DNA from 2 places in the Collimonas sp. genome. Region 1 is predicted to be linked to the other one. Evidence: predicted binding sites of a transcription regulator. Region 1 holds the regulator's gene; the other holds the start of a gene.
The links. Region 1 encodes LexA, which represses DNA repair genes until DNA is damaged. Its sites were predicted from a motif close to ACTGTATNNNNATACAGT; they were not measured.

Region 1 (8,058 bases):
TGCTTGATACGCCGGACGTTTAACGACCTCGTCCGCCGGAGCGCCGCGGTGCCGCAGGGCGTGCCTGCGTGCCATTACCGCCGCCCTGGCCACGTGATGGACCCTGGTTCGGCCTGGCGCCGCCTGGTGCTGATGCCCCGCCACCTTGCGGACGGCCGCGTCCACCGCCGCCACCGCGATTGCCACCGCCACCGCCTCCGCCTCCGCCGCTCCGCAACTGGATCGGTTGGGCGCGAGCGTTAGGGTCGGGTTCAAAGCCGGCGATGACTTCCTTCGGCAATTCACGTTTGATCAGCTTCTCGATATCTTTCAGCATTTGATGTTCATCCACGCAAACCAAAGAAACCGCTTCGCCGGTTGCGCCGGCGCGACCAGTGCGGCCAATGCGGTGAACGTAGTCTTCCGGCACGTTCGGCAGATCGTAGTTGACTACATGGGGTAACTGGTCGATATCAATACCGCGTGCCGCGATATCGGTCGCTACCAATACTTGCAGGCTGTCGTCCTTGAACTCGGATAGTGCGCGAGTACGTGCCGACTGGCTCTTGTTGCCATGGATTGCCATGCCGCTGATGCCGTCTTTTTCTAGCTGTTCGACTAATTTGTTGGCGCCATGCTTGGTGCGCGTGAATACCAGCACTTGCGACCATTGATGGGTCTTGATCAAATGCGCCAGCAGGGGGTGCTTGCGGTCGCGATCGACCGGATGGATCTTTTGCTGGATCACTTCGACAGTCGAGTTACGGCGCGCAACTTCGATCATGGCCGGAGAGTTCAGCAGATTGTCGGCGAGCAGCTTGATCTCATCCGAAAAGGTTGCCGAGAACAGCAGGTTCTGGCGTTTTTTGGGTAGTACCGCAAGGATTTTCTTGATGTCGCGGATGAAGCCCATGTCGAGCATGCGATCAGCCTCGTCCAGGATCAGGATCTCAACGTGGTTCAGGTTAACTGTGCCTTGCTGCATGTGATCCAGCAGTCGGCCCGGTGTGCAAACCAGAATATCGACGCCATGCTTCAGTAACTTGATTTGCGGATTGATACCTACGCCGCCGAAAATCACCGCCGAGGTCAGTTTCAGGTATTTGCCGTATAGGCGAACGCTTTCTTCCACTTGGGCCGCTAATTCACGGGTTGGCGTCAATACCAGTGCGCGGATCGGGCGCTGACTGCCGACCGGATTGGTGGCCGAAGTCGACAGGCGATGCAATACCGGTAAGGTAAAGCCGGCAGTTTTGCCGGTGCCGGTTTGAGCGCCAGCAAGCAGGTCGCCGCCTGCGAGCACGGCTGGAATCGCCTGCGTCTGGATTGGAGTAGGGGTGGTGTAGCCGTGTTCGGTTACGGCACGAACGATGGCTTCGGACAAGTCGAGTTCAGAAAAAGACATGACAACTCAATAGAATAATATCGGCCTGTCGCCTTTGATAAGGCGCCAGTCGCAGGCAAACGGATTAGAGGGGATGGAGCTTTTGAGCTCCGAGGAGACTGTTTGGGCTTTATACCTCAAGCCTGGCAACTTCCTTGACAGCAGTATTTGACTGGAGAATGTGCTGTGTCGCCGCAGAGTATAACAACGACGCTCTGCAGGCAAGTAATTCCGATGTCTTGATAGGAAACGCTATGATCGATCGGCGTTCCGGCGTATGCAAGCCCGGCCGCCTTGCCAATTTTTACAAATAAATGCCATTCGGTGGTAGCTGAACGGCATTGCGTGACGGGGAGGCGGTTTTGCCCCCCCGTTATCTTGGCGATGTGAGTATTTTATTTCTTGGCGAATGGCGACAGTAAGCCAACCATTTGTGCGAATACCTTCGGGCTGCCGGCCAGGACGTCGCCCTTGTAGAGGTAATCCGAATCACCGGAGAAGTCGCCGATGATTCCGCCGGATTCGGCAATTAGCAGTGAGCCAGCGGCGATATCCCAAGGCTTCAGGCCTTTTTCAAAGAAGCCGTCCAGACGTCCTGCCGCCACATAAGCCAGGTCAAGCGCCGCAGCGCCTGGGCGGCGCAGACCGGCGCAGCTTTGCGTCATGATACGGAACATCTTCATGTACTCATCCATCGCCGGACCTTCAGTTTCGCGGAAAGGGAAGCCGGTACCGATCAATGCATCTGCGATTTTGTCGCGTTTGCCGACGCGAATCCGTTTTTCGTTGAGGTGGGCGCCGGAACCCTTGGTAGCGGTGAATAGATCATTGCGGGTAGGGTCGTAGATCACGGCTTGGGTGATCTGGCCGCGATGTTGCAGAGCGATAGACACGCAATATTGCGGGAAGCCATGGATGAAATTGGTGGCGCCGTCGAGCGGATCGATGATCCAGACGTTTTCATTGTCATCATGCAGATTGGCCGAAGCGCCCGATTCTTCAGCCAGAATGGCATGATCTGGATAAGCATTCTTCAATACGTCGATGATCGCCGCTTCGGCAGCCTGATCGACTTCAGTGACAAAGTCGTTATGCTGTTTTTTTGTCACCTTCAGCAAATCGAGATCGAAAGAGGCGCGCGAAATAACTGCGGCACCGCGACGGGCGGCCTTGATGGCCGTATTGAGCATAGGATGCATAATCTGGATAGGGTTCCGTTAAAATGGCGGCACTGTAGCCTACCGGGAACAGGACCACCTATATGATAAATAATAATGAACGATGCGGATGTCCACGAAGGACATGTTAGTAACCAAGTGGCCGAATAGGCAGCTTTTAGTAACTCAAATCCGCGTAATAGGGCTATTTTAAATGAACCTGGCAAAAACCAATACGTCTCTTTTCAAACGACTGCGCTTCGTGCTGGTCGAAACCAGCAGTCCCGGCAATGTGGGTGCTGCTGCGCGTGCTATCAAAACCATGGGGTTTTCTGAGTTGATTCTGGTAAATCCGCGTTTCCCCGATGTCTTGCAACGGGAGGAGGCAATTGCTTTTGCCAGTGGCGCGCAGGACATTCTGGCCTCGGCGAGGATTGTCGAGAGTGTCGAGCAGGCGTTGGATGGTTGCAATTTTGCCGCTGCGCTTAGTGCCCGTCTGCGCGAATTCTCGCCGCCTTTGGCTGCACCCCGTCCTTTGGCCGAACAGTTGGCTGGGGATGTCAGCCTCAACGCGGCTGTGCTGTTTGGTAGCGAGCGCTACGGCCTGCCAAATGAGGTCGTCGAAAAATGCAGTGTGCTACTGAATATTCCGGCAAACCCCGAGTACTCGTCATTGAATCTGGCGCAGGCAGTGCAAGTGCTGGCTTATGAGTGCCGGGTTGCTGCCATCGCAGACATGCCGTTGCCGGCGCCTAGCGAGATTGGGTTTCATGGTAATGCTGCTAGCTTATCCGATATCGATGGCATGTTCTCTCATTTGGAAAAGGCATTGATCGAGATTGAATTTCTCGATCCTGCCAGCCCGAAAAAGCTGATGCCCCGCCTTAAGCGGCTGTTCTCTCGGGCGCAGTTGGAAACGGAAGAGGTAAATATCTTGCGTGGTATTGCCAGTCAGATTTTGACCAAGCGGCGGCGTCTGGACCGGTCCTGAGCAAATTTGCTCGGTGGCCAAGTTCGGATGTTGGGTGGAGTAGGCACGGAGGTGTTCCGCAGATCCGTGCCCCGGGCGTAATGATTTATTGAAATGGATGCATGGTGATGAAGGGGCGAACTGCGTAGTTTGATCTGCTCAGTTCCAACTGCGCAATAAGCCTACTGCAAGGCCTTCCAATGCAAAATCTTCCTGTTTTGATGTAACAATGATTGGTTCAAAGTCAGGATTCTCTGGCAACAGTTGAATGATTGAACCGTTCTTCTGGTAGCGTTTGACGGTGACGTCGTCGCCGAGGCGGGCAACCACTATCTGGCCGTTGCGGGCGTTGTCGGTTTTTTTGACTGCAAGCAGATCGCCGTCCAGGATGCCGGCATCGCGCATCGACATGCCGCGCACTTTCAGAAGATAGTCGGGTTTGGCGCTAAACAGGGCCGGATCAACGTTATAGCTGGCCTGGATATGCTCCTGCGCGAGTATCGGCGAGCCTGCGGCGACTCGGCCTACCAGCGGCAGGCTCAGCTGCATCAGGGCCGGATGTGGTAACGCCAGTTGCGCGCCTTGGTTGCGGTTGCCGGGCTGATGCGTTTCTGTCAGGCGGATCCCGCGCGAGGTGCCGGGCGATATTTCGATTGCGCCTTTGCGCGCCAGCGCTTGCAGATGTTCTTCTGCCGCATTGGCGGAACGAAAGCCGAGTTCGCTGGCGATTTCGGCGCGTGTCGGCGGGAAGCCGGTGTTTTCGATGGCGCTCTTGATCAGATCAAGAATTTGTTGCTGGCGTGCGGTTAATTTGATCATATATTTTTGGGGTGCGGAAGGTAGTGGCGGCATCGGTGCTCAGCGCATCGTGGCGAGTTGCGGTGCATATTTTTTGCCTGATTTTGTACGTCAATTTTTACCTGAGCAGATCAAAAAATGCGCAAAGCCCGGCTAGTTCAGTGCTGCGCATAATAACAGCCTGTATTTTTGTACAGTATTTGTGTGAATGCAAGACAATTTGATGCTGATAAGCCATAAATAAGTCATAGCCCAGGTCGGGGATTTGGCGTGGCGGCTTGAAAGCCTTGAGTTTTGTTGCGGATGCTGGTACTATTGCCGGTTTTCCTCTTCCCACACTCGTCTTGACGCCGAGGTGGGCGATTTTTCAATCCGTCCAAAAGGAGCTTACATGCGTCATTATGAAATCGTATTTATCGTCCATCCAGATCAAAGCGAGCAAGTGCCTGCAATGATCGAGCGCTACAAAGGTATCGTCACAACCCGTGGCGGCACTGTGCATCGCGTGGAAGACTGGGGTCGCCGCCAACTGGCATACCTGATCCAGAAACTGGCAAAAGCACATTACGTCTGCCTGAACATCGAGTGCGACAGCGAAACTCTGGCTGAAATCGAAACCGGCTTCAAGTTCAATGATGCAGTGTTGCGTCATCTGACCGTTAAATTGAAGAAGGCTGAAACCGGTCCTTCGCCAATGATGAAGGCCGTGCAGAAGGAAGATGCAGTCAAGAGGCATCGTACTGAAGCGCCAGCAGCCTAATATCTGGTGTCTACCGGTATTCATTGCATATTCATAGAGTTCAGCAGGAGTGAGTCAGCCCAACAACGTGTTTCAACTGGTCGCCGTAATAGCCGAGCGTGAAGTCATACGCTATACGCCGGCAGGTATTCCGATCGTGTCTGCGATTTTGCAGCACCGTTCAGAGCCGATTGAAGCAGGCATCAAGCGGTTGATCGAATTTGAACTTGCCGCGCTAGCCGTCGGCGAGATTTCAGGACGGTTTAGCGCAGCGGCCTTGGGAGCTGCCTTCTGGTTCACTGGATTCATGGCACGCAAGAATCGCAATGGTAGAGGCCTGGTATTTCACATCACTGATTTCGCTGCTGTCGAAGCGGATGTTTCCTCAGGAAGCGCTGCTGGAATTGCAGATTAATTATTTAGATACAGGAGCCAAAAATGGCATTCGGTAAAAAGTTCGATAAAAGCAAACTGAAAAACAAGCGTCAACAACAAAACCCGCTGTTCAAGCGCAAGAAATTCTGCCGTTTCACCGCTGCGCATGTTGCCAGCGTTGATTACAAAGATGTCGACACGCTCAAGGATTTTGTTCAGGAAAACGGCAAGATCATGCCAGCACGTCTGACCGGCACCAAGGCAATTTATCAGCGTCAAGTGGATACCGCGATCAAGCGCGCGCGTTTCCTGGCGTTGTTGCCATACACCGATCTGCACAACGCTTAATTGACGACTTGAAATAGGAGAAAAACATGCAAGTCATTCTGTTGGAAAAAGTCGTTAATCTCGGCAATCTGGGTGAAGTTGTTCGCGTCAAGGACGGTTATGCACGTAACTTCCTGATTCCACAACGTATGGCACGTCGTGCTACAACTAGTGCTATCGCTGAGTTCGAAGCGAAGCGCGCCGATCTGGAAAAAGCTGCTACTGAAAAATTGGCCGCTGCTCAGGCTCAAGGCGAAAAGCTGAACGGTTTGACCGTGCAGATTTCGCAAAAGTCGGGTGTGGATGGCCGTTTGTTCGGTTCCGTCACCAACTTCGATATCGCTGAAGCGTTGACCAAGCAAGGTTTTGCTGTTGAAAAAGCCCAAGTTCGCCTGCCGAACGGCCCACTGAAAACTACTGGCGAACACGCGGTTGCAGTTGCATTGCACACCGATGTTGTTGTGGACATCACTCTGGCAGTGATCGGCGAACACGTTTAATACGTTGTTGGTAAATAGTTATTGCAGTAAAAAAGCCGGGTTTTCCCGGCTTTTTTACGTCCATTATTTTGAGTGGAGTGGGTGAAGCAGGTATAATTCGCGCCATGAAAGCACCTTCTAAAGCACCTTCAGATCCCCAGCTTGACTCCCTCCGCGTACCACCCCATTCAATCGAAGCCGAGCAGTCCGTTTTAGGCGGATTGTTACTCGATAACGCGGCCTGGGACAAAATCGCCGACTTTGTAAATGCCGACGATTTCTATCGTTATGACCATCGGATTATCTTTCAGCACATGGTCAAGCTGATCAACAGCTCCAAGCCGGCCGACGTTATCACCGTCTTTGAGTCGCTCAGCGTCACTGGCAAGGCTGAAGAGGTAGGCGGGCTGACTTACCTCAACGCACTCGCACAAAATACGCCTTCCGCTGCTAACATCCGTCGTTACGCCGAAATCGTGCGCGACCGTGGTGTGTTGCGCAAGCTGATCACTGTGGCCGATGAAATATCCGGCCAGGCGTTCAGCCCGCAGGGCAAGGAAGTTAAGCAGATGCTCGACGAGGCGGAATCCAAGATTTTTGCGATTGCCGAAGAAGGCGCGCGTGGGGCCCGGGGTTTCCAGGAGATTCAACCGCTGCTGACACAGGTGGTGGAGCGTATCGACGAACTCTATAATCGCGATACCCAGAGCGACATTACCGGCGTGTCGACCGGTTTTATCGATCTCGACAAGATGACCTCTGGCCTGCAAAAGGGCGATCTGGTGATCGTGGCGGGGCGGCCATCCATGGGTAAGACCGCGTTCTCTGTGAATATCGGCGAGAACGTCGCACTCGACAGCGGCTTGCCGGTGGCAATTTTTTCTATGGAAATGGGCGGGGCCCAGCTTGCCATGCGTATGCTGGGATCGGTCGGCAAACTTGATCAGCATCGCTTGCGTACCGGTCGTCTGAATGACGAAGACTGGCCACGCTTGACGCATGCGATCCAGAAGATGAACGATGCGCAGTTGTTTATTGATGAAACGCCGGCGCTGAGTTCGATCGAATTGCGCGCACGCGCACGTCGGCTGTCGCGCCAATGCGGCACACTGGGCCTGATCATCATCGATTACTTGCAACTGATGTCGGCGAACAGTGCCGGTGAGAACCGTGCTACCGAAATTTCGGAAATCTCGCGAAATCTGAAGGGCCTGGCGAAAGAATTGCAATGCCCGGTGATTGCATTATCTCAGCTCAATCGCTCACTCGAACAGCGCCCCAACAAACGTCCGGTCATGTCCGACTTGCGCGAATCCGGCGCTATTGAGCAGGATGCCGACGTTATCCTCTTCATCTACCGCGACGAGGTGTACAACCCCGATTCGCAGGAAAAGGGCACTGCCGAAATCATTATCGGTAAGCAGCGTAACGGCCCGATCGGCAGTGTCCGATTGAGTTTCCTCGGCCAATACACAAAATTCGACAATTACGTTGGTAATTTGGATGCGCCATACGGCGGAGATTGATTTTCGTTGTTTTTAGTCCATGCCGGCAACGTAGAGATTCACAAATCTTGTTTAGCGATAAAGGAGTGACCTCGATATCTTTCAGTGTCGCGAAATTTGTTCGCTTTAAGTTAAGATGTTTGTTGAAAAATTAAGCTTAACCCCAGAAGAAAGAATAAACATGTTTGGACGATTGATGCCTACCGAGGGCAAATTCTTTGAGCTCTTTAATCAGCATGCGGAGTTATGCGTCAAAGGTGCCAAAGAAATGGTGGCGTTAATGACCAATTTTGACGATCTGGAAATCCGTGTGCATTGAGGGTGTAATTAGTTTTGTGTAAACGG
Region 2 (11,210 bases), on a different contig from region 1:
TGAGACAATTATTGGGAAGCGAGGTTGTTCATGGCCGCCGTAATAGCGCAACAATCAGCCCAGCACAGATGTTCCGCACGTCACTCATTGGATAATTGCAGAAAAAAATGCCGTTCAGTGAAGACTGAACGGCATTTCTGTTGCCAAAGGGGCTTTTGCTCTACCGCGCAGCGATCAGGCTGCTACGGCGATCTTCTCTTCTGCGGTCTCGCTTTCGTCGTCAAACGAAGTGCGGATCAGGTAATCGAATGCGCTCAGAGAGGCCTTCGCGCCCTCACCGACCGCGATCACGATCTGCTTGAACGGCACGGTAGTGACGTCGCCCGCTGCAAATACGCCGGGAATTGAAGTTTGTCCTTTGGCGTCGATCTCGATTTCGCCGTGGCGCGACAACGCTAACGTCCCCTTGAGCCACTCGGTGTTCGGCACCAGGCCGATCTGGACGAATACACCTTCCAGTTCAACCTTGTTGCTGGTGCCGGAGACGCGGTCGGTGTAGCTCAAGCCGTTGACCTTTTGGCCATCTCCGTGGATCTCTGTAGTTTGCGCCGATGTGATGACGGTAACATTACGCAAGCTATGCAACTTGCGTTGCAGTACTGCATCGGCACGCAACTCCGCGCCGAACTCGATCAGCGTGACGTGCGAGACCAGCCCGGCCAGGTCAATCGCAGCCTCAACGCCGGAATTGCCGCCGCCGACGACCGCAACCCGCTTGCCTTTGAACAATGGGCCGTCGCAATGCGGGCAATACGCTACGCCACGGTTGCGATATTCCTGTTCGCCAGGAACATTGATCTCGCGCCAGCGGGCGCCGGTTGCCAAGATCACTGACTTACTCTTCAAGACTGCGCCGCTGGCGGTCTTGATCTCGATCAGTTGGCCCGGCGTCAGGCTGGCTGCGCGTTGCAGGTTCATGATATCAACGTCGTAGGCCTTGACGTGCTGCTCCAGGGCGACGGCAAAATGCGGGCCGTCGGTTTCCTTGATCGAGACAAAATTTTCGATCGCCATGGTGTCGAGCACCTGGCCGCCGAAGCGCTCGGCAACGACGCCGGTGCGGATGCCTTTGCGTGCGGCGTAGATCGCTGCCGCCGCGCCGGCTGGGCCGCCGCCGACGATCAGCACATCGAACACCTCCTTGGCATTGAGTTGCGCAGCCTGGCGTGCGCCGGCGCCGCCGTCGAGCTTGGCGAGAATTTCCTCAATCCCGGAACGGCCTTGGCCGAACGCTTCGCCGTTCAAGAAAATCGATGGCACTGCCATCACCTGGCGGCTCTCGACTTCGCTCTGGAACAGCGCGCCGTCGATCATCACGGTGCGGATGCGCGGGTTGATGATGGACATCACGTTGAGCGCCTGGACGACCTCAGGGCAGCTCTGGCATGACAAGGAAATATATGTTTCAAAACGATAATCGCCATCCAGGTTGCGGATCTGTTCGATTACCGCCTCATCCAGTTTGATCGGGTGGCCGCCGACTTGCAGCAGCGCCAATACTAGTGAGGTGAATTCGTGGCCCATCGGGATACCGGCGAAACGGACGCTGATATCGGTACCGGGGCGGTTGATGCTGAACGACGGCTTGCGCTCGGCGTCGTCAGACCGTTCGACCAGCGTAATGCGCTCGCTCAACAGGACGATTTCCTGGAGCATGGCCTGCAGTTCGCGTGACTTGTCGCTATCATCGAGAGACGCAACGATCTCAATCGGATGCACGACCTTTTCCAAATAGGTTTTCAACTGGGTTTTGAGATTTGCATCCAACATGATAAGCCTTTCTTTTGTGAATATTTTCAACGCCGGCCCGGACAGTCCGGGCCGGCTCGGGCGCGGCGCTTAGATCTTGCCGACCAGGTCCAGCGATGGGGTCAATGTGGATGCGCCTTCAGTCCACTTCGCAGGGCAAACTTCGCCTGGGTGCGATGCGACGTATTGCGCTGCCTTGACCTTGCGCAGCAGTTCCGAAGCGTCACGGCCGATGCCGTTGTCATGCACTTCCAGAACCTTGATCCGGCCTTCTGGATTGATGACGAAAGTACCGCGCAGTGCCAGACCTTCTTCTTCGATCAGCACTTCGAAGTTGCGCGAGAGAACTGTAGTTGGGTCGCCGATCAGTGGGTATTGGACTTTCTTGATCGCGTCCGATGTGTCGTGCCATGCCTTGTGGGCGAAGTGGGTGTCAGTCGACACGCCGTAGACTTCAACGCCCAGCTTTTGGAATTCAGCGTAGTTGTCGGCCAGGTCTTCCAATTCAGTTGGGCAAACGAAAGTAAAGTCGGCTGGGTAAAACACCACAACTGACCATTTGCCCTTCAGGGACTCGTCGCTCACGTCAATGAACTTGCCATTGTGATATGCAGTTGCCTTGAACGGTTTGATTTGTGTGTTGATGAGAGACATTGTGTTTTCCTGGTGGGGTTGTGAATCAATGAGAAGACAGTGTAAAGGAAGTACCAAAATATTCAAAATTGATAGTTAAAATATTTTCGATACATTTTAACTATCGGCGGTGCCAACAGCCCGGCGCGATGATTCTGCGGGTGCTGTAGGTTAGTGCCAGGCCAAATCCATCTAATCTCGGGGACGCTGCAGCGCACCGTCCTCGATTTATGTAGCGTGGCTTGGCGCAGTCAGAGTCGCCGTCATGCATGAAATGCAAGACCGGGTCTGTCCGGTCGGGCCAATCTTGTGCCGTGTGATTGTAGCGCGCTTCGCCGCGAGCGTTGAGTTGCCGAAATCCAGGCAATATCGAGCGCTCTCGTTTCAAGAAACGCTGTGTAGTCTCGGCAGCCGGTCATTTCATCACATCAACGAAAACGTCATGTCATGGGCCGCTTCCCGCATCGATGCGCCAGCATTGTGGTAACAGCTGCTGTACTTCGCGCCGGGCAAAGCGGTCGTCGATCAACACCACCACGCCGCGATCCTCGCGGGTGCGGATCACGCGACCGGCGGCCTGTACTACTTTTTGCATGCCGGGGAACAGATAGGTGCAATCGTAGCCATTGCCGAAGGTCTGCTCCATGCGCCGCATGATCTGTTCATTGACCGGATTAATCTGCGGCAGCCCCAGCGTAGCGATGAAGGCGCCGATCAGGCGCGCGCCCGGTAAATCGATGCCTTCGGCAAAAGCGCCGCCGAGCACGGCGAAACCGACGCCCTGCGAATTTTCAGTGAAACGCGCCAGAAATGCCTCCCGCTCGCGCTCGTCCATGCGCCGTGCCTGGGGCCATAAGGGGATGTGCGGATAGCGTTCAGCGAACAGACTGGCGACCTTTTGCAGATAATCGTAGCTGCTGAAAAAAGTCAGGTAATTACCGGCCTGCTGCCGATACTGCTGCGCGATCAGGTCGACGATGGGGGAGAGCGATTTGTCGCGCTGCTGGAAGCGCGTAGAGACATCGGTCACGAGCCGCACCGACAACTGCTTGGCAGCGAAAGGTGACGGCACGTCGACCCAGGCGGTATTGGCCGGCATGCCTAGCGTGTCGCTATAGAAATGCCAGGGGCTCAGCGTCGCCGAAAACAGCACGACCGAGTGTGCGGCGGCAAAGCGCGGCGCCAGGAACGGCCCCGGCACGACATTACGGATGCACAGCGTGGCGCCGTAGCCGCGTTGGCGGGTAACGTCGAACAGTGAACGGTGATCGAACAGCTAGGCCATGCGCGTGAAGTGCAAGGCGTCGAAATAGAAATTCTGCAACTGACTGTCGAGCGCAGCCGGATGTTCGACCATGTAGTCGGTAATATCTGCTACTGCCTGTTGCAACGCGCCGAGTAAGGCGTCGGGCAAGCCGGCATAACGCTGGTACTCCTGCGGCTGTTCCTTGTACACGGCGTTCCATTGTCGATTGACGCGCTCCAGCGTGCGCCTGAGTGATGCCGGTGCGGTTTTCCGCAGCGCCTTCAACTGGTTTTGCGCGATCTCGGCCGAGTACATCTTGCGGGCCCGATCAATTATGTTGTGCGCCTCGTCGACCAGCACGCCGACGCGCCACTGATTGGCCATGCTCATGCTGTGCAGCATGGCGGTCAGATCGAAATAATAGTTGTAATCGCCGACGATCAGGTCTGCCCACTGCGCCATTTCCTGGCTCAGGTAATACGGGCAAACCTGATGCGCTGCGGCTACCGTGCGCAAACCTTCACGATCCATCACACCGCCGGCAGCCGCAACGGCAGCCGCCCGCGCCTGCGGCAAGCGATCGTAAAAGCCCCGCGCCAGCGGGCAGGATTCGCCGTGGCAAGCCCGGTCCGGATGTTCGCAAGCCTTATCGCGCGCCACCAGTTCCAGCACGCGCAATGGCAATTCCGGCGCACTTCGCCGGATCGTCGCCAGCGCATCCAGCGCCAGCGCCCGCCCCGAGGTCTTGGCGGACAAAAAGAACAGTTTGTCCAGGCGCTGCGGCGGACTGGCCTTGAGCAGCGGGAACAAGGTGCCGATGGTCTTGCCGATGCCGGTCGGCGCTTGCGCCAGCAGGCATCGGCCACTGCTGGCGCCTTGGTAGACTGCCGCCGCCAAGGCCCGCTGTCCGGGCCGAAAATCGGCGTGCGGAAAACGTAATCCGGCCAGTTGCGCGTCGCGCCGCAGCCGATGTGCCATTTCTTGTTCGGCCCACGCCAGGAAGCGCCCGCATTGCTGCTGCTCGAAGAACTGTTGCAATGACGCTGCGGTGGCAAACTCGGTCAGCATGGTTTCCTTTTGTTTGCCGATGTCGTAATACACCAGTGCCAGTTGCAGTGCCGACAAATGACGGCTCTGACACAACAAATGGCCGTAAATCCTTAGCTGTGCCCAATGCAGATGGCGATGGTTGTCCGGCATGCCGCCAAGATCGCCGCGGAAGGTCTTGATTTCCTCCGGGCGGTTCAATATCGGATCGTAGCCATCGGCGCGGCCGCGCACCAGCAGCGCGCCAAACGATCCGCTGAGGCTGATCTCAGCTTCGTAACCGCTGCCACGCCGGGTCGCCACTTCGATATGCCCGGCGATCCCTTCCTGCGCACTCGGTCCTGGCGTAAAACGCAAATCGAGATCGCCCTGCCTGGTGGTGAAATCGCACAAGGCCCGCACCGCCAGCACATATCGCGCCTCCTTCATGCCGCCTCCTGCGCCCATTGCACGTAACACACAGTGACCGGCATCTGCTGTTCGGCAAAGTAATGCAGCCAACGGATCTGGTTGTCCTGCAGGCGGTCACCCGGGCCCTTGACCTCGATCATGCGGTAGCGCTTTTCTGCCGGCCAGAACTGGATCAGATCGGGCAGGCCGCAACGATTGTTGCGGATATCCTGCAAGATTCGTTCAAAGCATTTGCGTAGATGCGGCGGCGGCAGGCACGTCAGCGCCATGCTCAGCAACGTATGGTCGATAGCGCCCCAGAACACGAAGGGCGACTGGATATTGGCCTTGGCGACAAAATTGCGCAGGATGGTTTGCTGATACTCGCCGCAATCGAGCTGGGCGAAACCGGAATCGAAATGGTGAGCGCGGCGCTGGCGGAAATCCGGGCTATATAAATCTGCCGGGCCGCTCTGGAAGGGATGGAGGAATGCACCCGGTAATGGCGCGAATATGGCGTCCCAGAACAGCAAGCTGAACAACGAATTGAGCAAAGCGTTTTCAACATAGACAGCCGGCGCATCGGCGCGCGACAGATGCGCCTCAAGCAGCGCCTCGACCGGCAGCGCCTGCTCCGGACGAGGCGGGAGCAGTACATGCTGGTCAATCTGCGGCGCGCTGGTCGCGGCAATTTTTTTATAGCCAAGCTGACGCCGTAAGCGCGGCATGATGCGCAGCAGTTGCTGCGTCTCGGCTTCGCCTTCCGGCTGCTGTTCGGCCAGCTGCGCCAGTTCAAACGCCGCTGCCGGCTGGCCACAACGTTCCAGCACCCGCACCGCACGCAGGCGTGCGCCGGGCCACGGACAATCGGCATAAAGGCGCAGCGCATCGGCCAGCATGCCGCTGCGTTCGTAATGCTGCGCAATCTGAAACAGCAGCTTGCTGCGGCGTCGTTCCAGCCAGTCGTTCGGATACGGCGCGGCAGGGATATCGGCGACCACGGTCTGCACTGTTTCGCCGTTGCGGAAACGTTCGCGGCAGGCATGCAAATGCAGATACGCATCGACCTCGCGGCGTGTGCTGAAACCTTGCGACAGCGGCGACAAATCGACTCGCTCATAGTTGAAGATACCGAGTTCGGAGAGCACGAATTCCGACCAGTCCTGGTGCAGGTTACCGAAGAACATCAGGAGCATGCGCTCGCACAAGCGAGCAATACGCAACTGCAACAAACGATCATCGATTCCCGGGTGCCAGGCCGCCAGCGGCCGCGCTCTTGCGATATTTGGGACATTTGCAATATCGTCGGCAGCCTGCAACAGCATGGCCAACTGCTGGCTTTTGCGCGCCCCCTTGTTTTGCCGCAGCAACGGAAAAGCCTCGACGATTTCAGCTTTAGTCAACAGACCAAACAGTTGTTCGATATCGATCATCGGCTCCGCATCCAGCCAACCGGCATCGCACAACGCCATTGCGGCGTGCATTTTTTCGCGCGTGCAGCCGATTTCATCGTAGTTCAATTTACTCAGGCGAAACAACTCGCCCTTGCGCATCACCATCCGTACCAGCAATGCCTGTGACGCCTGCGGCAAGTCACCGAAACCATCGACGAAACGCTGCTCGTCAGCGCTCAGCAAATGGCGATAGCGCGCACGTATCAATTCCACCACGGCGCGGAAGTTGTCGAGATAATAAAAACGGTTTTCCAGCGTTTTGATCATGGTGCGGGTGCAGTCGATGCAGCGCGGATAAGGTGCGCCGCGGCGAATTTGGCTATTTCGAATTTGGCCATTTCTCGATGATCTTGATGATTTTATAACTGTATGAATGTACAGTTATGCGCAGTATATATGAGCAGTCGCCGATGCGCCGTTATCGCAACACGGCATTGATCATTAGGCAGAATCGGAGGTCTATTCAGAGCACAGTTACACCGAACAACGAGTCTAAAAGGCGCTTACAAACTGCGCGCTATAGATCTGGTTAAAATCAGACATGTGCTTGAATCGACAGTTATTTTTCCTCTGGGGGAATATTCCAGCCTGATGATTGCCTGCGGGCCGGGGCCGCGCGGTATCGAACATGTCGAGAATTATTGCTTTGCAATTATGTTTCTTAAGCATCCTTCATGCTGGCGCGTACCCGCATCTGTGATCGCTCGTATCAGGGCCGGGCTTTGCGATACAAACAAATACATTCGACGCATCGCATGTATTTGTGAAAGCCAAGTAGAATTAACCGATTATTGAATCAACATCGAACATCGAACATCGAACATCGAACATCGAACATCGAACATCGAACATCGAACATCGAACATCGAACATCGAACATCGAACATCGAACATCGAACATCGAACATCGAACATCGAACATCGGATAGAAGCTAATATGCGCCTTAAAAATAGTCTGCTATGTATTTTGTTGGTAATCTCTGCCAGCGCCCCGGCGCTGGAAGCGGTGCCGCCGCCAGTTCTGACGCCGTTGCAGCAGCAGGCGCAGGCTGCGCATCTGAGCGCACAATTTCTGACACGCTTCCACTACAAGCCGGTGCCGCTCGACGATGTGTTGGCTGGCAAGATCATTGGCCGCTATATCAAATCGCTCGACCCAGAAAAATTCTTTTTCGTGCAATCTGATATCGATCAGTTCAGCGCTGAGCACAGCAAGCTCGATGACGGCATCTACCGTGAAGATCTGAGCATCCCGTTTGCCATATTCAATCTCTACGAGCAACGCGTAGTTGAGCGCCTGACTTACGCCCGCGAGCTGCTCAAGCAGGGTTTTGATTTCAGCAAGAAAGAAGATTTTGCCTTTGTGCGCGACAAGGAGCCTTGGCCGCAAACCGAAGCAGAAAGTCGCGAACTGTGGCGCAAGCGGGTCAAGAACGACTGGCTGCGGCTCAAGCTGGCCGGCAAGAACGATCAGGCGATACGCGATACGCTTACCAAACGCTACGACAATTCGCTGGCGCGGGTCTACAAGTATAAGAGCGATGACGTATTCCAGATTTTCATGAACGCCTATGCGAGCTCCATCGAGCCGCATACCGACTATCTGGGAACCACCGCTGCCGCCGATTTCGATATCTCGATGAAGCTCTCGCTGGTGGGCATCGGCGCGGTGTTGCAGGAGCGCGATGAATACACCACGATCCGCGAACTGGTGTCGGGCGGCCCGGCGCTGTTATCCGGGAAACTGGCGGTCGGCGACCGCATCGTTGGGGTTGCCCAGGGCATGCAGGGTCCAATGGTTGAGGCGGTCGGTTCGCGCATTGACGAAGTAGTGAAACTGATTCGTGGCGCCAAGGATTCGATTGTGCGGCTCGACGTGTTGCCGGCCGATGCCGGGCCGGATGGCAAGCATCGCATCGTTACTCTGGTGCGTAACAAGATCAGTCTGGAACAGCAGGCTGCCAAGAAAACCATCATCTCGGTCAAGAGCGGCGATACCACGCGCAAGGTCGGCGTGATTACGCTGCCGGCGTTCTATGAAGATTTCGACGGCCGCCGCAAGGGCGAAAAGAACTACCGCAGCGCGAGTCGCGATGTTGCCGCGCTGTTGAGCGAACTGAAGAACGACAAGGTCGACAGTGTGTTGGTCGATTTGCGCAACAACGGCGGCGGTTCGCTGAATGAAGCGATCAATCTGACCGGGCTGTTTGTCGGTAAAGGCCCGATCGTTCAGCAGCGCAATGCGCGTGGTGAAATCAATGTCGGCAGCGATGATTTGCCGGCGCCGCTGTGGAGCGGCCCGATGGCGGTGCTGATCAATCGCGGCTCGGCCTCGGCTTCCGAGATTTTTGCGGCCGCGATCCAGGATTACGGCCGTGGCGTGATCATCGGTGAAGGCAGTTTTGGCAAAGGCACCGTGCAGAGCATGGTCAACCTGGATGAACTGACGCGCAACGACAAGCCGAAGTTTGGCGAACTCAAGATGACAATCGCCCAGTTTTTCCGCATCAACGGCGGCACTACCCAGCTGCGCGGCGTGACGCCGGATATCAGCCTGCCGGGCTTCTCCGATCCGGACAGTTTCGGTGAGTCTAGTTACGATAACGCGCTGCCGTGGTCGCAGATCAAGCCTGCCGATTATGTACCGCTGGGCGATGTCAAGGATCTGCTGCCGCAATTGCAAGTGCGGCACGACGCCCGGGTCGAGAAAGATAAGGATTTTCAACGCCTGGTGGAAGATGCCGAGGAATTAAAAGCGCTGCGCAAGAAACGCACGATTTCACTCAATGAAGCCGAGCGTCGCAGCGAATTGGCGGTGCAGGAAGCGCGTCTGAAAGCCCGTGAAAAGGCCGACGGCAAGGATGCGGATAAGGACAAGGAGCCGTCGTTGGATGATGGGCTGCAAGCCAACGAGCGTAGCTTGAGTGCCGATCTGGCCGCGGAAAAAGCGCAGAAAAACGCCAAGGACGTATTACTGAACGAAGCAGTGCGAATTTTGGGCGATGCATCGGATCTGATCAAGGGCAATCCCAAGTTCGCCTCACAGCAAAGAAAATGACGCTCTGCATGACCGGGCGCCAAGCGGCTCTCGGTCATGCCTGGCGATTTGAATCCTTTGATGCCTGTGGTGTTGGTGGCGCTGTATCGGCACCGCTGGAAAGTGCAATCGCCGCGCGTGGAACACCGGTTGGGGCAGATTGTTTGCTCAGCACGCAAGAAACCGCAATAATCTTGCCGGACGATGCCAGCGGCGGTGAGTTCCCGGTTCAATGCCGGGAGAAGCTTGCCAGCATGCCGCTGTAAGATTTTGGCAAAGGATAGGCCAGGTCGCCGTGCTTGCCAGTCACCAGCCCCAGCTGCACCAGGCTCTCCGCCATCTTTACCGCAACGCTGACGCCGTCGATGACGTTGATACCGAGCTCACGGCCGATGGCATGGCACAGATCGGCCATGCCGGCGCAACCGAGGACGATGCTGTCGACCTTGTCTTCGTGCATGGCACGCCGGCACTCCTGGACGATGATGCGATAGGCATCCGATCCCGGCCGTTCGAGGTCGAGCACATTTAATTCGCAAGCGCGTACCTGGCGGCAGAAGCGCCGCATGCCGTATGCTTCGGCCAGGTGCCAGGCAATCCCGCAGGTACGCTCGAGCGTGGTCACCACGCTGAAACCGCTGCCGATCATGCTGGCCGCATGCATGGCGGCCTCAGCGATGCCGATGACCGGACCGCGCGCGGCTTCGCGCGCGGCATACAGGCCTGGATCGCCGAAGCAGGCGATCACGTAGCCGTCGACGCCGTCGGCTTCGCCAAGGCGGATTTCGTCGAGGATGCCGGGTACGCTGAGTGCTTCATCACAATGACTCTCGATCGATGCCGGCCCCATGGCGGGACTGACGGCGACGATCTCGGTACCGGGTGCGGCAACCTGGCGTGCGCACAGGCCGATCTTCTCGGTCATGCTCCAGGTGGTGTTGGGATTGATGATCTTGATTTTCAAAATAGGACGCTAACCATAAAAAGGGACGCACCACCGGCTCGCTGGCGCGCCGCAAAAACTGTCAATCCGGCCACTGTGGCGGCCGCATCAGAATCGCTCCGAATCAACCGGCCGCGTTGGCGCCAACGGGTGCGCTTTGCTTGCGGCTGATGGCCCAGTAAATCGCCAACCCACACCCCATGCTGATGAACCAGGTAAAGTTGGAGAAGCTTTCCAGGCCCGGCAGCAGCACGCAGCACACCGGAATGATGGCGGCCGGGATGAGCGCCATGATGGCTTTGCGGTTGTAACCGTTGTCGTACCAGTAAGCGCCGTTGCGATCCATCGTGTACAGGTCATCAACCATGATTCGCTGTTTTTTGACCAGGTAGAAATCGGCGATCAGGATGCCGAACAGCGGCCCGATGAAAGAGCCCAGAATATCCAGTGTGTAGTGGATTACCTGTGGATTGTTGAACAGGTTCCACGGCGTAATGAAGATCGAGCCGACCGCTGCGATCATGCCGCCCGTGCGCCAGCTGATCTTTTTCGGCTCGACATTGGAAAAATCGAAAGCCGGCGAGACGAAATTGGCGACGATGTTGATGCCTACTGAGCTTCCCCCGAAATTTAGTCTTCCATAGGTAACGTAAAATCAACGATCCTTTGGAAAGACCAGCAATGAAGAAGATACCAAAACAGATGTACACG

Region 2: ACIQ0R_RS04895 (VRR-NUC domain-containing protein) is a predicted target of LexA. The motif match lies at 6,884-6,901, and genes of this name have one in related genera.

The regions. Positions count from the first base shown of each region.
Region 1 is NZ_JBIIVN010000111.1:96-8,153, reverse strand. It holds gene ACIQ0R_RS08955 (hypothetical protein) at 1-7, shown strand, start outside; gene ACIQ0R_RS08950 (DEAD/DEAH box helicase) at 20-1,384, opposite strand; gene ACIQ0R_RS08945 (inositol monophosphatase family protein) at 1,759-2,553, opposite strand; gene ACIQ0R_RS08940 (RNA methyltransferase) at 2,735-3,511, shown strand; gene lexA (transcriptional repressor LexA) at 3,650-4,309, opposite strand; gene rpsF (30S ribosomal protein S6) at 4,680-5,048, shown strand; gene priB (primosomal replication protein N) at 5,116-5,442, shown strand; gene rpsR (30S ribosomal protein S18) at 5,466-5,750, shown strand; gene rplI (50S ribosomal protein L9) at 5,777-6,229, shown strand; gene ACIQ0R_RS08910 (replicative DNA helicase) at 6,334-7,734, shown strand; partial or broken gene ACIQ0R_RS08905 (DUF47 domain-containing protein) at 7,895-8,029, shown strand; partial or broken gene ACIQ0R_RS08900 (hypothetical protein) at 7,965-8,058, opposite strand, start outside.
Region 2 is NZ_JBIIVN010000041.1:5,702-16,911, forward strand. It holds gene ahpF (alkyl hydroperoxide reductase subunit F) at 175-1,770, opposite strand; gene ahpC (alkyl hydroperoxide reductase subunit C) at 1,840-2,403, opposite strand; partial or broken gene ACIQ0R_RS04890 (ATP-dependent DNA helicase) at 2,828-5,104, opposite strand; gene ACIQ0R_RS04895 (VRR-NUC domain-containing protein) at 5,101-6,786, opposite strand; gene ACIQ0R_RS04900 (carboxy terminal-processing peptidase) at 7,457-9,577, shown strand; gene ACIQ0R_RS04905 (aspartate/glutamate racemase family protein) at 9,786-10,520, opposite strand; partial or broken gene ACIQ0R_RS04910 (cytosine permease) at 10,624-11,148, opposite strand.